DNA from 3 places in the Actinopolymorpha singaporensis genome. Region 1 is predicted to be linked to each of the others. Evidence: riboswitches for the same ligand, from Rfam matches in the RefSeq annotation. Region 1 holds a riboswitch; each other region holds the start of a gene.
The links. A riboswitch is a leader RNA that binds a small molecule or an ion and turns the genes downstream of it on or off. The one in region 1 is predicted to bind thiamine pyrophosphate.
Positions count from the first base shown of each region.

Region 2: linked by a shared signal. The riboswitch ahead of thiM (hydroxyethylthiazole kinase) and the one ahead of thiO (glycine oxidase ThiO) in region 1 are both predicted to bind thiamine pyrophosphate.
Region 3: linked by a shared signal. The riboswitch ahead of BLU27_RS23420 (ECF transporter S component) and the one ahead of thiO (glycine oxidase ThiO) in region 1 are both predicted to bind thiamine pyrophosphate.

Region 1 is NZ_LT629732.1:4,641,848-4,647,921, forward strand. Features, by position in the region: gene BLU27_RS30000 (HNH endonuclease signature motif containing protein) at 1-1,700, opposite strand, end outside; TPP riboswitch at 1,986-2,096, shown strand; partial or broken gene thiO (glycine oxidase ThiO) at 2,093-3,106, shown strand; gene thiS (sulfur carrier protein ThiS) at 3,276-3,476, shown strand; gene BLU27_RS20930 (thiazole synthase) at 3,478-4,284, shown strand; gene BLU27_RS20935 (thiamine phosphate synthase) at 4,281-4,988, shown strand; gene BLU27_RS20940 (glycosyltransferase family 2 protein) at 4,942-6,074, opposite strand, start outside.
Region 2 is NZ_LT629732.1:5,877,961-5,884,034, reverse strand. Features, by position in the region: gene BLU27_RS26310 (MFS transporter) at 1-223, shown strand, start outside; gene BLU27_RS26305 (class I SAM-dependent methyltransferase) at 281-1,048, opposite strand; gene BLU27_RS26300 (sugar phosphate isomerase/epimerase family protein) at 1,253-2,113, shown strand; gene BLU27_RS26295 (electron transfer flavoprotein subunit beta/FixA family protein) at 2,401-3,192, shown strand; gene BLU27_RS26290 (electron transfer flavoprotein subunit alpha/FixB family protein) at 3,285-4,247, shown strand; TPP riboswitch at 4,353-4,450, shown strand; gene thiM (hydroxyethylthiazole kinase) at 4,443-5,252, shown strand; gene thiE (thiamine phosphate synthase) at 5,255-5,914, shown strand; gene thiD (bifunctional hydroxymethylpyrimidine kinase/phosphomethylpyrimidine kinase) at 5,911-6,074, shown strand, end outside.
Region 3 is NZ_LT629732.1:5,222,536-5,228,609, reverse strand. Features, by position in the region: gene BLU27_RS23430 (energy-coupling factor transporter transmembrane component T family protein) at 1-223, opposite strand, end outside; gene BLU27_RS23425 (ABC transporter ATP-binding protein) at 220-1,758, opposite strand; gene BLU27_RS23420 (ECF transporter S component) at 1,755-2,375, opposite strand; TPP riboswitch at 2,488-2,607, opposite strand; gene BLU27_RS23415 (TIGR03085 family metal-binding protein) at 2,755-3,390, opposite strand; gene BLU27_RS23410 (GH92 family glycosyl hydrolase) at 3,476-6,074, opposite strand, start outside.

The sequences.
Region 1 (6,074 bases):
GTCCACACGCAGCGCGGGTCGCGGGCATGCACCAGCTCTGCCTGCAGCCCGCGCAGGAACCTCACCGGGATCGGATGCAGATGCAGTAGCCGCCCTGTGACCGGGTGAGTGACCCCGACACTGAACCTGGCTTCGGGGTTGTCGAGGTGGTTGGCGACGATCAGGCGGGCCACCTCGGTGATGACCGGCCCGAACCCGCCGAGCTCACCCGGCTGAGCACTCAGTCCCATCAGGGTGGTCAACGGCACGTTCAGCTGCACTTTCGCCCGCGTTCGTATGGCACCCCAGCTCGGCTGCGAGGAACACCAGGGCAGCGGAGGCGGTGTAGGTGCTGCGGCTTGCGGAGGTGTCGTCCTTCCACCAGGTGGTGGATCGGTCGGCCCGTCGGGTCGGCGGCTCTGGTGCGGGATGTGGCCCGCAGCGGGAGCACCAACTGTGGGAGCGGCCTTGTTGGCGGCGGCCGCGTTCTCCCCTCCGGCGTGGTGTTCCGCGGCGTTGTGTTCCGCGGCGTCGTGGGCGGTGGTGTCGTGGATCGGGGTGCCGCTCGCGGCGGAGCCGCACACCGTGCACCTGGTGACGGGGGCGGGTGAGCAGTCGCCACACTCGCACCAGCCGTGGTGCAGGTCGTGGTCGGGGAACCTGTGAATGGCACAGGGGCCCCGGCCCTGCCCGGCCGCATCGCCTGCCCCTGCGTCCTGCCGAGCACTGCCCTGCTCGGTGTCGCTCTGCTCGGTGTCGCTCTGCTCGGTGTCGCTCTGCTCGGTGTCGCTCTGCTCGGTGTCGCTCTGCTCGGTGTCGCTCTGCTCGGCATGGCCGCACTGAGCATCGCCGTTGGTCGCGTCCCGGTCCGCCTGGTTCTGTTCGGTGTGGTCGGGGGCGGGGCAGTCGGTGATGTCGGCGGTGCCGGTCAGCAGGGAGGCGGCGACGTCGGCACGGAGTTGGCCGAGGGTGCGCGAGTCGCCGGTGGACTTGACCGCTCGGGCGACGGCGTCGACATAGCCGAACGCCTCGGCAGCCTGGTCGGCCGACAGTCCGCGGATGGAAAGGTCGGCGACGCCGTCGACGGCGGGCCAGATCGCCACGTCACGCGCGGAGCGCTTGGCCTTGTGGCGTTTGGCGGCTGCTTCGGGGTCGGCCTTGACCACCTCGGCTTCGACCTTCGCGCGCAGCAGTCCGCCCCGCAGGTCCAGCACCTTCGGGAACAGCGCGTTCTCGATGATGTCCCACAGGTCGGGCTTGGCATCGGTGATGCGGTCGACGATGACCCGCGCCTCGGTGATCTCCAGGCCACCGGAGGCGAGCGCCTCCCGCACCCGCGGCAGCCGGGGCAGCGCCGTGGCCATCGCCATCACCCAGTGGGCGTGGTGACCGGTCCAGCCAAGCAGCGGTTCAAGAACTTCCGGTGTGAACGGGTCCGGTGTGGCGCTGCGCTCGGCAGGCAGATCAGGCATGCCGGGGACAGCATGGGCGAGCTCGTTCACGGTGGTCAGGCACTCGGCCTCGCTCCAGCAAACCAGCCGCCGCTGCGCCTTCAGCAACTCCTCCAACTCCCACCCGTTACACGCAGCCCGGTCAACCGAAGCGACCGCGACAGCAAGCGCCGGTCCAGGCGACATCTCCGCCAACCCGGCAGGCAGCACCCGACGGCCACCGGGCTCCACACCCAGATGCCCGTCGAAGCACTCGCCGCCGTCGCTCATGGGTTCGATTCTATCGAACATGATCGGCTATCGCGCCCGGGAAAGCCCTTATCCACAAGCGAATCCAGGCATTTTCAAGCTGTGTGACACCACACCGTCGTGAAGGGCGTTAGCCTGCCGCTGCCCGATCACCTCCGACTTGGCGTCGGCGTTCATGTCAACCCAGTCTTGCCGGGCCAGTTCCCACTCTGTCGCGGCGTAGAGAGCACGATCGGACTCGTCGGTGCGTCCGTGTGCCCCGATCCGGCTCGATTCGCCGAGTGACCACGGATCCCGTGTTACGGTCGACTTCCACGCGGGTGCCCGCCGGCAGCGGGCTGAGAGGGAGCTGACGCCGCTCCGACCGCCGAACCTGATCCGGGTCATGCCGGCGAAGGAAGTGAGGATCCGACGTGAGGATCGCCGTACTCGGCGCGGGCGTCATCGGGCTGGCCTGCGGCGTCGAACTCCTTCGCGCCGGGCACGACGTTCGTGTCTTCGATCCCGCTCCGGTCTCCGGCGCGACCCACGCGGCCGCAGGGATGCTCTCCCCTGCCGGTGAGGCCTGGCACGGCGAGGAGAACCTCCTCCGCCTCGGGGTGGAGAGCGCCGGCCTGTGGCCGGAGTACGCCGCCTGGCTTGAGTCCGCGACCGGTGTGGACGTCGACCACCGCCGCGCCGGTACGTTGCTGGTCGGCCGCGACCACGACGACGTTCAGGTGGTACGCCGGATTCTCGACGTGCTTGCTGCGCATGGCATCGAGTACGAGGAACTCCGACGGCGTGGCCTGTGCGAGCGCGAACCCGAACTCTCCACCCGGGTCGCCGGCGGGGCATACCTGCCCGGTGACCACAGCGTCAACCCGCGCAGGGTCTCCGCCGCGCTGCTCACCCTGCTCGGCGACCGGGTCGAACGCTGCCGGGCGGTCCCATCGCCCGTCCCCGCTTGGGGACACGGTGACGATGACGGTTCGACTGCGTCGGTGGACGGCGTGCGCACCGAGGACGGGCGGCTGGTGCCCGCCGATGCCGTCCTGGTGGCGACCGGCCACCGCCTGCCCCCACAGGTGCCACAGCACCGCCTCGTCCGGCCCGTACGTGGTGAGATTCTGCGCGTACGGCTGCCGGCCGACCAGGCGCCGACCCGGACGGTGCGCGCCGTCGTACACGGCGAACCCGTGTACGTCGTGCCGCGCGCCGACGGTGAGGTGGTGATCGGCGCGACCCAGGAGGAGCACGCCGGGCAGCCGACGCCGACCGTCGGCGGAGTCGCGCGCCTGCTCGACGCGGCGCGCACGCTGCTTCCGGGTCTCGAACGCGCCGAGATTCTCGAGGTCCTCGCGCGGCACCGTCCCGGCACACCCGACAACGGCCCGCTGCTCGGCCCGACCGGCGTCACCGGTCTCTTCCTCGCTGCCGGCCACCACCGGGGTGGGGTGCTGCTGGCGCCGGTCACGGCACGGATTCTGCGTACCCAGATCGAGGCCGGTGGGCGACCGCGACAGTCACCGGTCGGCGAAGCGCCGCCGGGGCCGCCTCGGAGGTTGCGGACGCGTTCTCCCCCAACCGGTTCGACTCACTGGACAGGAGGAACCAATGGACGTCACTGTCAACGGCCAGCTGACACAGGTCCCGTTCGGCCTCAGCGTCGCCGACCTTGTGCGCGGGCGGCTGCCCGATCCGAGGAGCGTCGCGGTCGCCGTCAACGGTGCTGTCGTACGCGCCGGTGACTGGGAACGAACCCAGGTCGGTCCAGGGGACGCCGTCGAGATCGTCACCGCCCGGCAGGGAGGCTGAAGTGGTCGAGGTGACGGGAAGGACCGACCGGGACGGACTCACGGTCGACGGCGCCGAGATCGCCTCCCGGCTGTGGATCGGCACCGGCGGGCTGAACAACCTGCGCACGATCGTGGACGTCGTGCGGACCGCGCGGCCTGGGTTCGTCACGGTGTCGATGCGGCGTACGTCCGACCAGGGTGAGGGTTCGCTGCTGGACGCGCTCGCCGATGTGCTCGCCGAGACCGGGGCGCGCCTGCTGCCCAACACTGCCGGCTGCCTGAGCGCGCGGGAGGCGGTACTCACCGCGAACCTGGCCCGGGAGGCGCTGGGCACCGACTGGGTGAAGCTGGAGGTCATCGGCGACGAACGCACACTGATGCCGGACGTGGTCGAGCTCCTCGACGCGGCGGAAACCCTTGTGGGACAGGGATTCACCGTACTCCCCTACACCACCGACGATCCGGTCGTGGCGCAACGGCTGGCCGACGTCGGGTGCGCCGCGGTGATGCCGTTGGGCTCCCCGATCGGTTCGGGTCTGGGCATCCGCAACCCGCACGCGATCGAGGCGGTGCGCGCTGCGGTGACCGTCCCGGTCGTCCTCGACGCCGGAGTGGGTACCGCCAGCGACGCCGCCCAGGCGATGGAGCTCGGGTGCGACGCCGTGCTGGCCGCGACCGCGATCACCCGGGCCGACGATCCGGTCGCCATGGCGGAGGCGATCCGGCTCGGCGTACGGGCAGGCCGCCTGGCCCGGGCGGCCGGACGAATACCGCGGCTGGCTGGCGCCCGCCCCTCCTCACCGATGGCGGGCAGGGTGACCGTGTGACCTCACCGGCGCCCGCGCTGCCGCGGATCCTGCTGCTCACCGACCGCACCCAGCTTCCACCGGGAGCCGACCTGGTTCAGACTGTCCTTCGGTGCGTGCGGGCCGGTCTTCGCGCCGTGGTCCTGCGCGAGCTTGACCTGCCCGACGAGGCACGTGCCCAACTGGCGAAGGAGATCCGCCGCCGCACGACCGCGCACGACTTCCTCGTGATCTCGGCGCATCGCCGGCTCGCGTACGCCGACGGCGTGCACCTGTCGTCCACCCAGCCCGGCCTCGGGAGCGGGCCGGAGAAGTTGTTCGGGCGCTCGTGTCACGACCACGAGGAGGTACGCCGGGCGGTCGCCGAGGGTGCGGCGTACGTCACCGCGTCCCCCGTGGCGCCGACAGAGTCCAAGCCCGGTTACGGTCCCGCCCTCGGCGTGGACGGACTGCACCGACTGGTGAGGGAGGCCGGCGCCACTCCGGTGTTCGCCCTTGGTGGAGTGACGGCGGCCAGGGCCACCGAGATGCGGGGTGCCGGCGCGTACGGCATCGCGGTGATGGGAGCGGTCATGCGCAGCGCCGATCCGGCCGCGACGTTCGGCCGGTTGCACGCGGCCGTCGAAGGCTTCGCGACCGCGAAGAGGTGCAGGCCGTTCGGCGAGACCGACCCGCCGATCAGGGCTCCGGGCGGCTCGTCTGCCGACGGGTCACCTGCACGCTGAGGTTGCCGAGCCCGGTCCAGTACGGCTTGGCGGCGAACGTGCCGTCCTCGCCGTCGAAGGTAAGGGTGCTGTCCACGGGAGGCTTGCCGGCCGGGTACTCCGCGGAGCCGCCCAGCCGGCGTTGTGGACCCCAGCCACAGCTTTCGGCCCGGACCAGACAGTCCCACGTTCCGGCGTCCAGCGGCCGGCCGAGCTTGCCGGTCGCCGGGTCCAGGCGGGCGGTGCCGACAAGCCTGACCTGCTGGACGTTCTGAACGGCGCCCACATCGGTGTCGAAAGCCAGTTCGCTGCGGGTCGGTACGGAGTAGACACCCTTGTCGTGGCGGTTCTGCACCATCAGCTCCAGCCTGCTGTCGCCGATCTGCCCGGACGCGTCGAACGCCTCGTCGGGCAGTGCCGTCCGGAGTTCGCAGGGCGGGTTCCACAACAGCCGGTCGCCGACCCGCCGGAACGTCACCGGACGCCCGTCGGCATATGCCAGCCGACCGCGCACACGCACCACCAGGGCGGCACCGTCGCAGCTGACCTGTTCGAGGTCGGCAGCCACGCTGAGCCCCCGCTCGGCCGCGGCCAGCCGTGCGATGTCGCCGTAGGCGTTCCGGCGTAACAGCCACGACCGGACACGGATCGAGAGCGGCAGCCAGTCGTCGACCGAGGTGGGAAACCTCTCCAGCGCCAACCGGCGGATCTCGCGGTACCAGCGATATCGGCTGTAGGGCACGGGCCGGCCGAGTAGCACCGGCCAGGTCAGCAGCCGCAGCATCTTCGAGTGGTACCAGTAGGCATACATCTGGTCCCGCTCGGCGCCCTGCTCGGCGTGAGCGTCGACAATGTCGAGGATCTGCCGCAGGGCCCGGTAGTAAGCCTCGGGGTCGAACCGCCGGGCCGAATAGTGGGCGCGCCCGTCGCGCTTCATCCAGTGGCAGCACACCTCGTCGGCGAGCACGCTGATCGTACCGGCGAGGAAGTACGCCTCGACGACGAAGCGATGATCCTCAAGCCAGGCCGGGCCCTCTTCGAACCGCAGACCGTGCCGCCGCAGGAAGCTTCTGCGGAACAGCTTGTGTGGGGTGAGGAACCCGAGCA
Region 2 (6,074 bases), 1.2 Mb from region 1:
CCGCCCGATCGCCAGCGCGGGCTACAACTTCCTGCGCTGGATGGGTGGCGCGGCTGCCGCCATCCTGGTCGGCCACCTCGCCGAGTGGGGTGGCTCCCAGCGGGCGCCGTTCGTCGTGGCGGCCGTGCTGTGCGCCGGCGCGGTGGCTCTGATGTACGCCGGCCGCGAGCCGAACCCGCACGAGGTGCCGGCCGAGGCCGTGGTGGTCGGCGAACAGGTCTGAGAAGCGACAGCGCCGCGTCTGACAAGACAGTCGGCCTCGGCCTGCCCAAGGGTGTGCTCAGCCGCGCACCCGTACGTGCACGAGCAGGTCGAGGCTGCTGTCCAGGTCGTCCTCGGACAGCACGAAGTCGGCCGCCGTGAGGGACGTGACGAACGTCGCCAGCTCCGCTGACCAGGCGGCCGGCCCGTGGGCCAGTTGCGCCTTCACCAGGTCGCCGTGCCGGCGTTCCCAGGCCTCGATGCGCGGCCCGTGCCGCAGCCCGGTCATCGTGACGAGCTCGAGATCCGGGCCGAACCGTTCGACCAGCGCGCGGAGTTCGGGAGCGGTGAGCTCGCGGGCGTGGCAGATGTTGCCGGGCGGGAACGTCAGGTGGTTCGGGGTGGACCAGGCCAGCAGGCCGCCGGGCTCGGTGACCCGGGCGCACTCGGCGACGAACGCCGGCTGGTTCCACAGGTGCTCGATCGTCTGCAGACTGACCACGGCGCCGAAGGCGCGGTCGGCGAACGGCAGCTGGACGAGGTTGCCGCGGACGACCCGCACGCCGGGGTACGTCGCGGCGGCATGCGCCGCGGCTGCCGCGTCGTAGTCGACGCCCACCACGGTCGCCTCGGCGCCCAGCGAGTCGTACAGACTCTGCGCGCCGTACCCCTCGCCGCACCCGGCGTCCAGCACGCGCGGCGGCGGCGCGGTGCGAGTCGGCCCCGCCAGCTCGGCGGCCAGCAGTCCGGCCGCCCAGTCGTAGCCGACCACGTGCCGGGCGAACCAGTAGGTCTCGTGCCAGATACCGGGCATGGTGCGCTCACCGGTGAGGGGCAGGTCCGGCACGTTGGCTCCTCCGCTTGTCCGGGCGCTTGTCCAGAGTCGGTGCCCGGGTGACGGTCAGGCTACTTGCGCCGCGGGGCGGCCGGTGCCGGTCCCGGGTCCTGTTTCGGCCCCGTGTGCGCAGCCCGCGGCTCCCGGTTGTGGGGTGTCCTCCAGCAGACTGGACGGCGAACGTGTACCCCGGGACAAGACGGAGAGCCGGAACTCATGGCAGACCAGACCACCGACGGTTTCTACACCAACCTCAGCTGCGGCGCGCTCGGGATCAGGCCGGGCTTCGAGGCCGCCGTCGACCTCGCGATCGAGTTCGGCTTCGGCGCGGTCGAGCCGGACGTCGGCTACCTCACCTCGCAGTCCGCCGAGCAGGTCGAGGCGCTGCGCTCGCGCCTGGCCGAGCACGGCGTGAAGTGGGGGAACGCCGGCCTGCCGGTCGACCTGAACGCCGACGCGGCGACGTTCGCCTCCCAGCTGGCCGCGCTGAACGACCACGCCGCCCGGCTGGCGTCGTACGGCATCGACCGGGTCGGTACCTGGATCCGGCCGATGAGCAACTCGCTGACCTACCGGCGCAACTTCCGCCGGCACGCCGAACGGATCGCCCTCGTGGACGAGATCCTGGCCGGCGCGGGCGTGCGGTTCGGGCTGGAGTACGTCGGGCCGAAGTCGTTCTGGAGCACCGAGCTGTATCCGTTCGTGCACACCCTGGCCGAGGCGCGGGAGCTCATCGACGCGGTGGGCAGCCCCAACGTCGGGCTCATCCTGGACACCTTCCACTGGTACACCTCCGGTGAGTCCGCGGCCGACATCGCCGAGCTGTCGGCGGAGGAGGTGGTGGCCGTCGACCTCAACGACGCGCCCACCGGCCTCGAGCGCGACCAGCAGCAGGACGGCCAGCGCATGCTGCCCGGCGCCACCGGCGTGATCGACGTGGCCGGCTTCGTGGGCGCCCTGCGCAAGATCGGGTACGTCGGGCCGGTCAAGGTCGAGCCGTTCAACGCCGAGCTGCGGGCCATGGACCCCCGCGACGCGGTGGCCAAGACCGCCGAGTCGCTGAACGCCGTTCTGTAGGACCGCCCGGGAGGACGGCCCGGGACGCAGCCGCCGGCCTGGGGGAGTCCGCCCGGACTCCCCCAGGCCGCACCCTCGGCTGCCCGGGATCCCTGACCGGCCCCTCCAAACCCGGTGGTTGCCCGCGAAGCTACTCGCGGGTAACCTCGCGCCTGTCGGGTAGGTCTTGTCTACGGTTGGGGGCGGAACCCCGGGTCGGTGAACCCTCTGGCCCAGTGGGGCCGTCGAGGACGCCGGGTCGGACCGACACGGCCGCCAAGGACGCGAGTGAGGAGCCGGACGCGAGCATGAACATCGTGGTGTGTGTGAAGTACGTCCCGGACGCGACCGCGGAACGCGGCTTCGACCCCGGCGACCGCACCGTCGACCGGTCCGGTGTGCCCGGCCTGTTGTCGGAGCTGGACGAGTACGCGGTCGAGGCCGCCCTCAAGCTCGCCGAGGCCGGCGACGCCGAGGTGACCGTCCTCACCGTCGGTCCCGCCGACGCCGCCGACGCGCTGAAGAAGAGCCTGCAGATGGGCGCGGGCAAGGCGGTGCACGTACTCGACGACGCCATCCACGGCTCGGACTCGGTGGGCACGTCGCTGGTGCTGGCCGAGGCGATCCGCAAGCTGGGCACCGACCAGCCGGTCGACCTCGTGCTGTGCGGGATGGCCTCCACCGACGGCAGCATGTCGGTGGTCCCGGCGATGCTGGCCGAGCGTCTCGACCTGCCACAGCTCACCTTCGCCAGCGAGCTCGAGGTCGGCGACGGCACCGTGCGGATCCGTCGCGACGGCGAGGCCGCCACCGAGACCGTCGAGGCCGCACTGCCGGCCGTGGTCTCGGTCACCGACCAGGCCAACGAGCCCCGCTACCCGTCGTTCAAGGGAATCATGGCGGCGAAGAAGAAGCCGGTGCAGACCTGGAGCCTCGCCGACCTCGGCGTCGACGCCGGTTCGGTCGGCCTGGCCGCGGCGTGGACCGCGGTCGACTCGTTCGAGGCGCGCCCGCCCCGGCAGAAGGGCACGGTCGTCACCGACGAGGGCGACGGCGGGCAGAGGCTCGTCGCGTTCCTGGCCGAGCAGCGGTTCGTCTGACGTCCGCACCCAGCCGCGAGCTGCCAAGACCTTCGACCACCGATCCGGGTACGGGCGACCGACCGCGGGCGACTGCAAGGAAGCGTGCCGAAATGAGCGAGATCCTGGTTCTCGTCGACCACGTCGACGGAGTCGTACGCAAGACCACCACCGAGCTGCTGACCATCGCGCGGCGCCTCGGCGAACCCTCGGCGGTGTTCGTCGGTGCCGGGTACGAGCAGGCCAGGGACGCCCTGGCGACCTACGGCGCCCAGAAGGTCTACCTGCTGGAGCAGCCGGAGCTGACCGAGCACCTCGTCGCACCGAAGGCCGAGGCGCTTGCCCAGCTCGCCGACCGGAGCACACCGGCCGCGATCATGCTGACCTCGGGAGCCGAGAGCAAGGAGATCGCCGGCCGGCTGGCGATCAAGCTCGGCTCCGGAGTCCTCACCGACGTGGTGGACGTCGAACCCGGCGACGGCACGGTCGTTGCCACCCAGGCGGTGTTCGCCGGCAACTACACCGTCCGGTCCAGGGTCACCCACGGCACACCGATCCTCACCGTGAAGCCCAACTCCGCGACGCCGGAGCCCGCACCCGCGCAACCGGTGGAGGAGAAGGCCGACGTCACGGTGTCGGACCGGGCACGGGCCGCGCGCGTGGTGGAACGTTCGCCGCGCACCCAGACCGGACGTCCCGAGCTGACCGAGGCGGCGATCGTGGTCTCCGGCGGCCGCGGCGTCGGCTCCGCGGACAACTTCGCCGTGGTCGAGGGGCTCGCGGACGCGCTCGGCGGCGCGGTCGGCGCGTCCCGCGCGGCGGTGGACGCCGGCTGGTACCCCCACGCGTACCAGGTCGGCCAGACGGGCAAGACCGTCTCACCGCAGCTGTATCTCGCCGCCGGCATCTCCGGCGCGATCCAGCACCGGGCAGGCATGCAGACCTCGAGGACGATCGCGGTGGTCAACAAGGACCCGGAGGCGCCGATCTTCGAGATGGCCGACTTCGGCGTCGTCGGCGACCTGCACGCGGTGCTGCCGCAGGCGACCGAGGAGATCAACCGCCGCAAGGGCTGAACGACGTGGTTCCACGGTCCCGGCCTCATGGCGAACGCCGGTCCACGCGGGCTGACCGCGCGGGCCGGCGTTCGCCATTGTGCGCGTTCAGCCGGTACGGTCGGACGCAGTGACGCGGGGTGTCCCGGACGCCGGGACTGAGATCACACCCGTCGAACCTGATCCAGATCATGCTGGCGAAGGGACTGTCGCACGATGGTCACGACCACGTCCGTCACCGCGGACGCCGTAGCGCGGGTACGCGAGGACCTCCGCGATCAAGCGCCGCTGGTGCACTGCCTCACCAATCTCGTCGTCGCCAACTTCACCGCCAACGCCCTGCTCGCCGCGGGCGCGTCCCCGGCGATGACCGACACCCCCGAGGACGCGCACGTCCTCGCTGCCGGTGCCGGTGCCGTACTGGTCAACCTCGGTACGGTCACCCACGCCTCGGCCGAGGGCATGCGGGCGTCGGTGACGTCGGCGGCCCGGGCGGGGCGTCCGTGGGTGCTCGACCCCGTGGCCGCCGGTCCGCTGCCCTGGCGTACCGCCCTGGCCGGCGACCTGCTGGCGCTCGCGCCGCCGGCGGTCGTACGCGGGAACGCCTCGGAGGTGCTCGCCCTGACCGGCGGCACCGGCGGCCGCGGCGTGGAGTCCACCGCCGACCCGGAGCAGGCCTGGCCGGCCGCGAGGTCGCTCGCCGGGACGTACGCCCTGTCAGTGGCGGTGAGCGGACCGGTCGACCTGATCACCGACGGCGAACGCACCGTACGCGTCGCCAACGGCCATCCGCTGATGACCCGGGTCACCGGGGTCGGCTGCGTGCTCGGCGCGCTCACCGCCGGCTGTCTCGCGGTGACCGGGGACGCCCTGCTGGCCGCGACGGCGGCCACCGTCCTGCTCACCCTCGCCGGGGAGGCGGCGGCCGCGCGGGCACCGCGGCCGGGGTCGTTCGCGACCGCCCTGCTGGACCAGCTGGACGCCACCGACGCCGACCGCATCCGCGCCGGCGCAAGGCTGGCTTGACGATGGGGCCGAACAACCCGGATCGCTCGCTCGACCTCTCGCTCTACCTCGTCACCGACACCGCACTGTGCGGGCCGCGCGGGGTGGCCGCGACGGTGAGAGAAGCGGTGGCCGGCGGCGTGAGCGCGGTACAGCTTCGCGACCCGGGCGCCACGACCCGGGACCTGCTCCGAACGGGTGCGCAGGTCCGCGAGGTGCTCGCGGGCACCGGCGTACCCCTGTTCGTCAACGACCGTGCCGACGTCGCGCACGCGCTCGGCGCCGACGGCGTGCACCTCGGTCAGTCCGACCTGCCGCCCGAGCACGCGCGCGACCTGCTCGGGCCGCGCGTGTGGATCGGCCTGTCCGCGCACACCTCCGGCCAGCTCGACCGGGCGCTGGCCCTGCCGCGGGGGACCGTGAACTACCTCGGAGTGGGGCCGGTCTTCCCCCAGGCGACCAAGCCGGACGCGGCGTCCCCGCTCGGCCTGGCCTTCCTCGCCGAACTCGTCGCCACCGCCGCCGCGGGTGGCCTGCCCAGCGTCGCGATCGGCGGTATCGGCCCGGACAACGCCGCCGCCGTACGCGCCACCGGTGTGGCCGGGATCGCGGTGGTCAGCGCCGTCTGCGGCCGGCCCGACCCCGCGGCCGCCGCCCGAGTCCTGCGTACGGAGGTTCGATGACCAGTCACCTTCCCACGCGTGTGCCCGTCGCGCTCACCATCGCCACCAGCGACCCGTCCGGTGGGGCGGGCATCCAGGCCGACCTGAAGGCGTTCTCGGCCCTCGGTGCCTACGGCACCGCGGTCCTGGTGGCACTGACCGCCCAGAACACCCGTGGCGT
Region 3 (6,074 bases), 580 kb from region 1:
TGACGAACAGCAACACCAGCCGGCGGAGGAGGATCCGCCACCGCAGCCCGGCCGCGGCGATGGCGACCAGTTCGGCGCCGAGGACGATGGCCGGCGTCACCGCGTCGGCAGTGAGCAGCAGTCCGGCCAGGATCACGAGGGCTGCGACGATCTTGGTGACCGGGTTCAGCCGGGTGGCCGGCGCGTCCGGGTCGGTGACGATGGGTTCGGCGAGGATGCTCACCCGATCACCCGCCCGGACCGCACGCGGACCTCCCGGTCTGCGAGCACGCTGATCAGGTCGCGGTCGTGGCTCACGCAGCAGATCGCGTGGCCGTCGTCGCGCAGCTCGGCGAGCAGGTCGACCAGCTCGCCCCACGTACGCCGGTCCTGCCCGAACGTCGGCTCGTCCAGGACGAGGACCCGCGGCCCGCTCGCCAGCGCGGTGCCCACCGACAGCCGGCGCTTCTCCCCGCCGGACAGCGTGAACGGGTTCGCGTCGGCCAGGTGGTCCAGGGCGAGCCGGTGCAGGAGCTCGTCCACCCGCTGACCGGTGTCGCCGCGGGAGAGGCCGGCGAGCCGGGGCCCGAGGGCGAGCTCGGCCCGCACGCTCGCGGTGAGGAACTGGTGCTCGGGATCCTGGAAGACAGTGCCCACCGCGCGTACCAGCTGCGCCGCGCGCCAGCGGTGCAACGGCCGGCGCTCGCCGGATCTCCGGCGGCCTGCGGCGAGCCTCGGGAACAGACCGGACGACAGGTCGGGGGAGACCCTCACCTCACCCGCCGACGGGCTGAGCAACCCGGCGGTGAGCATGGCGAGGGTGGACTTTCCGGAGCCGTTAGCGCCCGTGACCGCGACCACCTCACCGGCCGACAGCCGCAGGTCGGCGTCGGCGAGGGCGGGCCGTTCGGCAGCCGGGTAGGTGTAGCCGACCGCCTGAGCGGTGAGCAGGTCGGCCGGCCTGCTCGGAGCGGTCCGGCGCGGCGCCGGGATTTCGCCCGGGATCCACACTCCGGCTGCGGCCAGCGACCCGTGGCCGGCGGCGAAGACCTTCTCCGGGGTACCGTCGGCGAGCACGCCGCCGCCGGCCCGGAGCACCACCACCCGATCCACCATCGGCAGCCAGTCACCGACCCGGTGGTCCACCACGACCAGCGTCGCTCCGGTGGCCGCGACCACCTGGTCGACGGCCTGGCGTACCAGCGCTGCTCCGTCGGGGTCGAGGTTGGCGGTCGGCTCGTCCAGCAGGATCAGGTCCGGGCGCAGCGCCACCACGCCGGCCAGGACGAGCCGCTGCTTCTCCCCGCCGGACAGCCGGCCGGTCGGGTGGTCCCGGTCGTACGGGAAACCGGTCAGCGCGAGCGCCTCGTCGACCCGCGGCCAGATGCGCTCGGTGGGCACGGCGCGGTTCTCCAGCCCGAACGCCACGTCGTCGCCGGCCCGCGCCATCACCAGCTGCGTCTCCGGATCCTGGAACGCCAGGCCGATCCGGTCGCGTACCCGCGCCGGAGGCGCACCGCCGACCAGCAGGGCCCCCTCGACGTCGCCGGCCTGTTCGGCGTCGAGCAGTCCGGCGAGCCCGGTGAGCAGGGTGCTCTTGCCGCCGCCGGACGGCCCGGCGAGCAGTACCCGCTCGCCGGGCTCGACGGTCAGCTCGAGGTCCCGGACCGCCCACGTCTGCCGGCCGGCGTACCGGAACGACCACCCGCGTGCCTGGATCGACAGCGGGGGACCGGGCCGGGACGCAGCGGACGGGGACGCCGACGCCGCCGCGCTCACCGGGGCGTCTGCTCCCGGCCGGACGCGAACGGCGCCAGCACACCGGTGGCGGCGAGTGCCCGGACGAGCGCGAACGAGCCGGCCCCCGCGATGACGACGGAGCTCACCACCACGAGGACGCCGTACACCAGCTTCCAGGTCGGCGCCCACGCGACGTTGTAGAGGACGTTGTCCATCACGGCCGGGACCACCCCGGCGACCGCGCCGGCGAGCAGTGCCACCGGCGGCCGCCACCGGCGGTAGCGGAACGCCGCGAAGACCAGTTCCGCGGCGAGACCCTGGACCAGGCCGTAGAGGATGATCGCCAGCGGACTGTCGACACCCAGGAAGGCCGAGACGGCGGCGGCGACGAGTTCGGTGAACACCGCGGCGCCCGGCTTGCGGATCAGCAGGCCGCCGAGCACGCCGGGAAGCAGCCACATGCCGTAGAGCACCGCCTGGGCCGGCTTGAAGCCGGCGAAGACCGGGCCGACCGCGGTGTACATCGCGCCCCAGGCGACGAACACAACGCCGAACGCCACTGCTACCACCGCCGCGACCACGATGTCGACAGTGCGCCACCGCCGGTTGACCGGCCGCTGACCGCGCGCCGCGGTCGAGGTCACATCCTGGGTCATGAACGTCCTCCCTGAACCGGGGAGGAGACGCGGCCGAGTGCCACAGGTCCGGCTCGCCGCTAGGTGCTCCGCACCGCCCGATCGGTCGATCGGCCCGGCGCGGACCCGGTGACGAACGGACAGACCGACTTCCTGCGCTGGCATTACCCAGATCAGGTTCGAGGGTCTGCGGGCGGCGCCATCACTGGCGGCCCCGCACTCTCAGCGCTTCCGCGCTCCCCTGTCGTCTGCTGTTGTCCTTGCTGGTCTTGCTGGTCTTGCTGGTCTTGCTGGTCCTGCTGTCTGCTGGTCCTGCTGTCTGCTGGTCCTGCTTCCGTCCGCCCGAAGGTTACACCGGGCCGCCCGGACTCGCCGTGGTCCGGGACGAGCCGCTGGGCCGTCAGACCCCGAGCGGGGCGTGGGCCAGCGCCTGGACCGCCGCCGGCGGCCCGCCGACCTCGGCCCGGGACGCGCCCCTGCGCCCGAACATGTACAGCGTGATCTCGCTCGGGAGCCCGGACAGGACGGCGGTCGGCTCACCGTTGCGGACCCGTGCGGTGGCCCCGTCCGGCCGGGCCACCAGCACCCCGGCGGCGGACCGGCGGAACAGCATCCGGCCGGCGCTGCCGACCCGCCGCCACAGGAGGTCCTCGAAGTCACCCGGCAGCTCGCGCGGAGTCCACTCCGGCTGGGCGCGCCGCACGTCCTCGTGGTGGACGAAGAACTCCACCGTGTTGGCGGCGCGGTCCACCACCGGCAGCCGGGCCGGAGACCACGAGGGAGGGCCCTGACGGAACCGGTCGACCAGCCCGGTGTAGCCGAGCCTCCCGACCAGCCCGGCCATGCGTTCCTTCGTCTTGCCGGCGAGCGGTGGCAGCAGGATGCCCGCGGCGCCCAGCGGGTCACTCTCCCGGATCACCAGGTGGGCGGCGAGGTCGGACGTGCTCCAGTCGGCACACAGAGTGGGTGCGTCCGGGCCCAGTGCGTCCAGCAGGTCGGCGAGCGCTCGGCGTTCGGCGCGGGCGTGATCAGTCATCCCCCGATCGTAGGACGCCGAGGCGGGTTCGGAGGCGGGCCGCCTGCCGCGTGTCTCGTCTGAGGCGGCCCACCTCGATCACGTCCTACGCCAGCAGCTCCACCTGGGCGAGGGACACCGGCGGGCCACCCGCGGCTTCGGGGGTCGGCGCGAGGTCGAGCCGGTAGTGGGAGTACTCGCCTGGTGCTGCGACCCGGAACGGCCGGGTGTGCACCGGCCACGCGAACTCCTCCCCGCTCCGGATGTCCAGCACCTCCCAACTCGTCCCGTCCCGGGAGCCGGCGAGCACCCACGCCGCCGGGGCCGCACCGCCGGCGTTTTCCACGGGAGAGGTGAGCGTGTAGAAGCCGACCCGGGCCGGTGCCGCCAGCTCGTACGAGACCCACCGCTGGGTACCGGCGAACGTCACCGAGCCGGCCGAGCTGTCGTCGAACAGGTGCTCGGCGTCCGCTCCCTCGCTCGCCCGGGCCGTGCCGGAGCTGGGCCGGGTCACGTCGACGAGGGGTGCGGGCGCCTCGCCGGGTGCGGTGAGCGAGGGCGGTGCGGCGTCCGGCCCGCTCGCCCAGCCGGAGGGCTCGGACCCCATCGCGAACTCCAGCACGCCGCCCTTGGCGAGCAGGTCGTGCGGCAGCCATGCCCGGTCGTACGGCACGCCGTCGACGGTGAGGCCCTGGACGTAGATGTTGTCGGCGCTGTTGTCCGGCGCGTTGATCACCAGGTCCGCGCCCGACTCCAGGTGCACCGTCGCCCTGGTGAACAACGGTGAGCCGATGGCGTAGCGGGGGCTGCCCATCTGCAGCGGGTAGAACCCGAGCGCGCTGAACACCTGCCACGCCGACATCTCGCCGTTGTCCTCGTCGCCGCAGTAGCCCTGGCCGAGGTCGCTGCCGAGGTAGAGCCGGGTGAGCACCTCGCGCACCTTCTCCTGCGTGCGTGCGGGCTGTCCGGCGTAGGTGTACATGTAGGCGATGTGGTGGGCCGGCTGGTTGCTGTGGCCGTACATTCCCATCCGGACGTCGCGGGCCTCGGTCATCTCGTGGATCACCACGCCGTAGGAACCCTTGAACCGCTCCTGGCCGGTCTCGGGGGTCGCGAAGAACTCGTCCAGCCTGTGCGCGAGTGCCTCCCGCCCGCCGTACAGCCAGGCCAGCCCGGCGCCGTCGTGCGGAACGTGGAACGCCATGTTCCAGGCATTGGTCTCGGTGTAGTCGAAGCCCCACACCCGCGGGTCGAACTCCTGCGGTGACAGCCGCCGCGAACCGTCACCGTGCCGGCCCTGGAAGAACCCGACCGCCGGGTCGAACAGGTGGACGTAGCCCAGCGCACGGCGGCGGAAGTACTCCTCCTCCTCGCACAGCCGGGGGTATCGGGCGTCGTCGGGACCGACGTCCCGTGCCAACTGTCCGGCCATCATGGCGATGCCGAAGTCGTTGATGTAGCCGTCCATCGACCACGACATCGCCTCCTCGGTCGCCTCCACCGGTGTGTAGCCGAGGAAGGGCGAGCGCTCCATCCCCTTGCGGCCGACGAAGGGGTTGGGCGGGCGGACGGTGGCGTTCTTCACCGCCGACTCGTAGGCCGCCCAGGCGTCGAAGCCCTCGATCCCCTTGCAGCAGGCGTCGGCGAAGGCCACGTCGGAACTCGTGCCGACCATGCAGTCGGCGTAGCCGGGGGAGGACCAGCGGGCCACCCAGCCGCCGTCGCGGTACTGCTGCAGGAAACCCTCCACCAGCTCACCGGCCAGCGTGGGGGTGAACAGTGCGTAGGCCGGCCAGGTGGTGCGGTAGGTGTCCCAGAAGCCGTTGTTGACGTACGCCTTGCCGGGAACGACGTCGGCGCCGGTCCGGGTCGGGCCGCTCGGCGGCGCCGATGTCGCCGACTGCACGGCGTGCGTGTAGACGGGCACCTGAGCGGTGCCGGTGTTCTCGTGGGCGGAGTTGGGATAGAGGTAGAGCCGGTAGAGGTTGGAGTACAGCGTGGTGAGCTGGTCCTCGCTCGCCCCCTCCACCTCGAGCACGCCGAGGGTGTCGTCCCACTGCCGCTGGGCGCGTTCGCGGACGTCGTCGAAGGTGTCGCCGGGCGCGATCTCCAGCTCCAGGTTGTGGCGGGCCTGGTCCAGGCTTATCAGCGAGGTGGCGATCCGCATGGTGACCGTACGGTCGCCGGCGGGGTCGAACCGTGCGTACGCCGCCGCGTGCGCACGCTCGCCCACACCGTCGGGCCGGCCGGACTCGACCACGGGCCGGTCGAACTCCGCGTACACGAACATCCGGCCCGCGCCGTTGGACCGTTGGCTGCCGACGTCGGTGTAGCCGGTCACCACACCCGTCTCGGGATCGACGGTCACTGCCGCGTCGGCGTCGACGTTGTCGAAGACCAGCGTGGAGGTCGGCCCGGTGAACGTGAACCGGAGCATCGCCGCGTGGTCGGTCGGGGCGATCTCGGCGACCAGGCCGTTGTCGAAGGTGACGGAGTACCAGTGCGGGCGGGCGATCTCGTTGTCGTGGCGGAACGCCAGCGCTCGCGCGGTGCGGTCGGCGTTGGGGTGGCCGGCGGCGTTGGACGGCATCACCTGGAACGTCTGCCGGTCACCCATCCACGGGCTGGGCTGGTGGCTGAGCCCCAGTGCCTGCAGCCGCGGCCGGTTTTCGTCGTCGTTGCCGCGGTGGTATTCGTACTCCCAG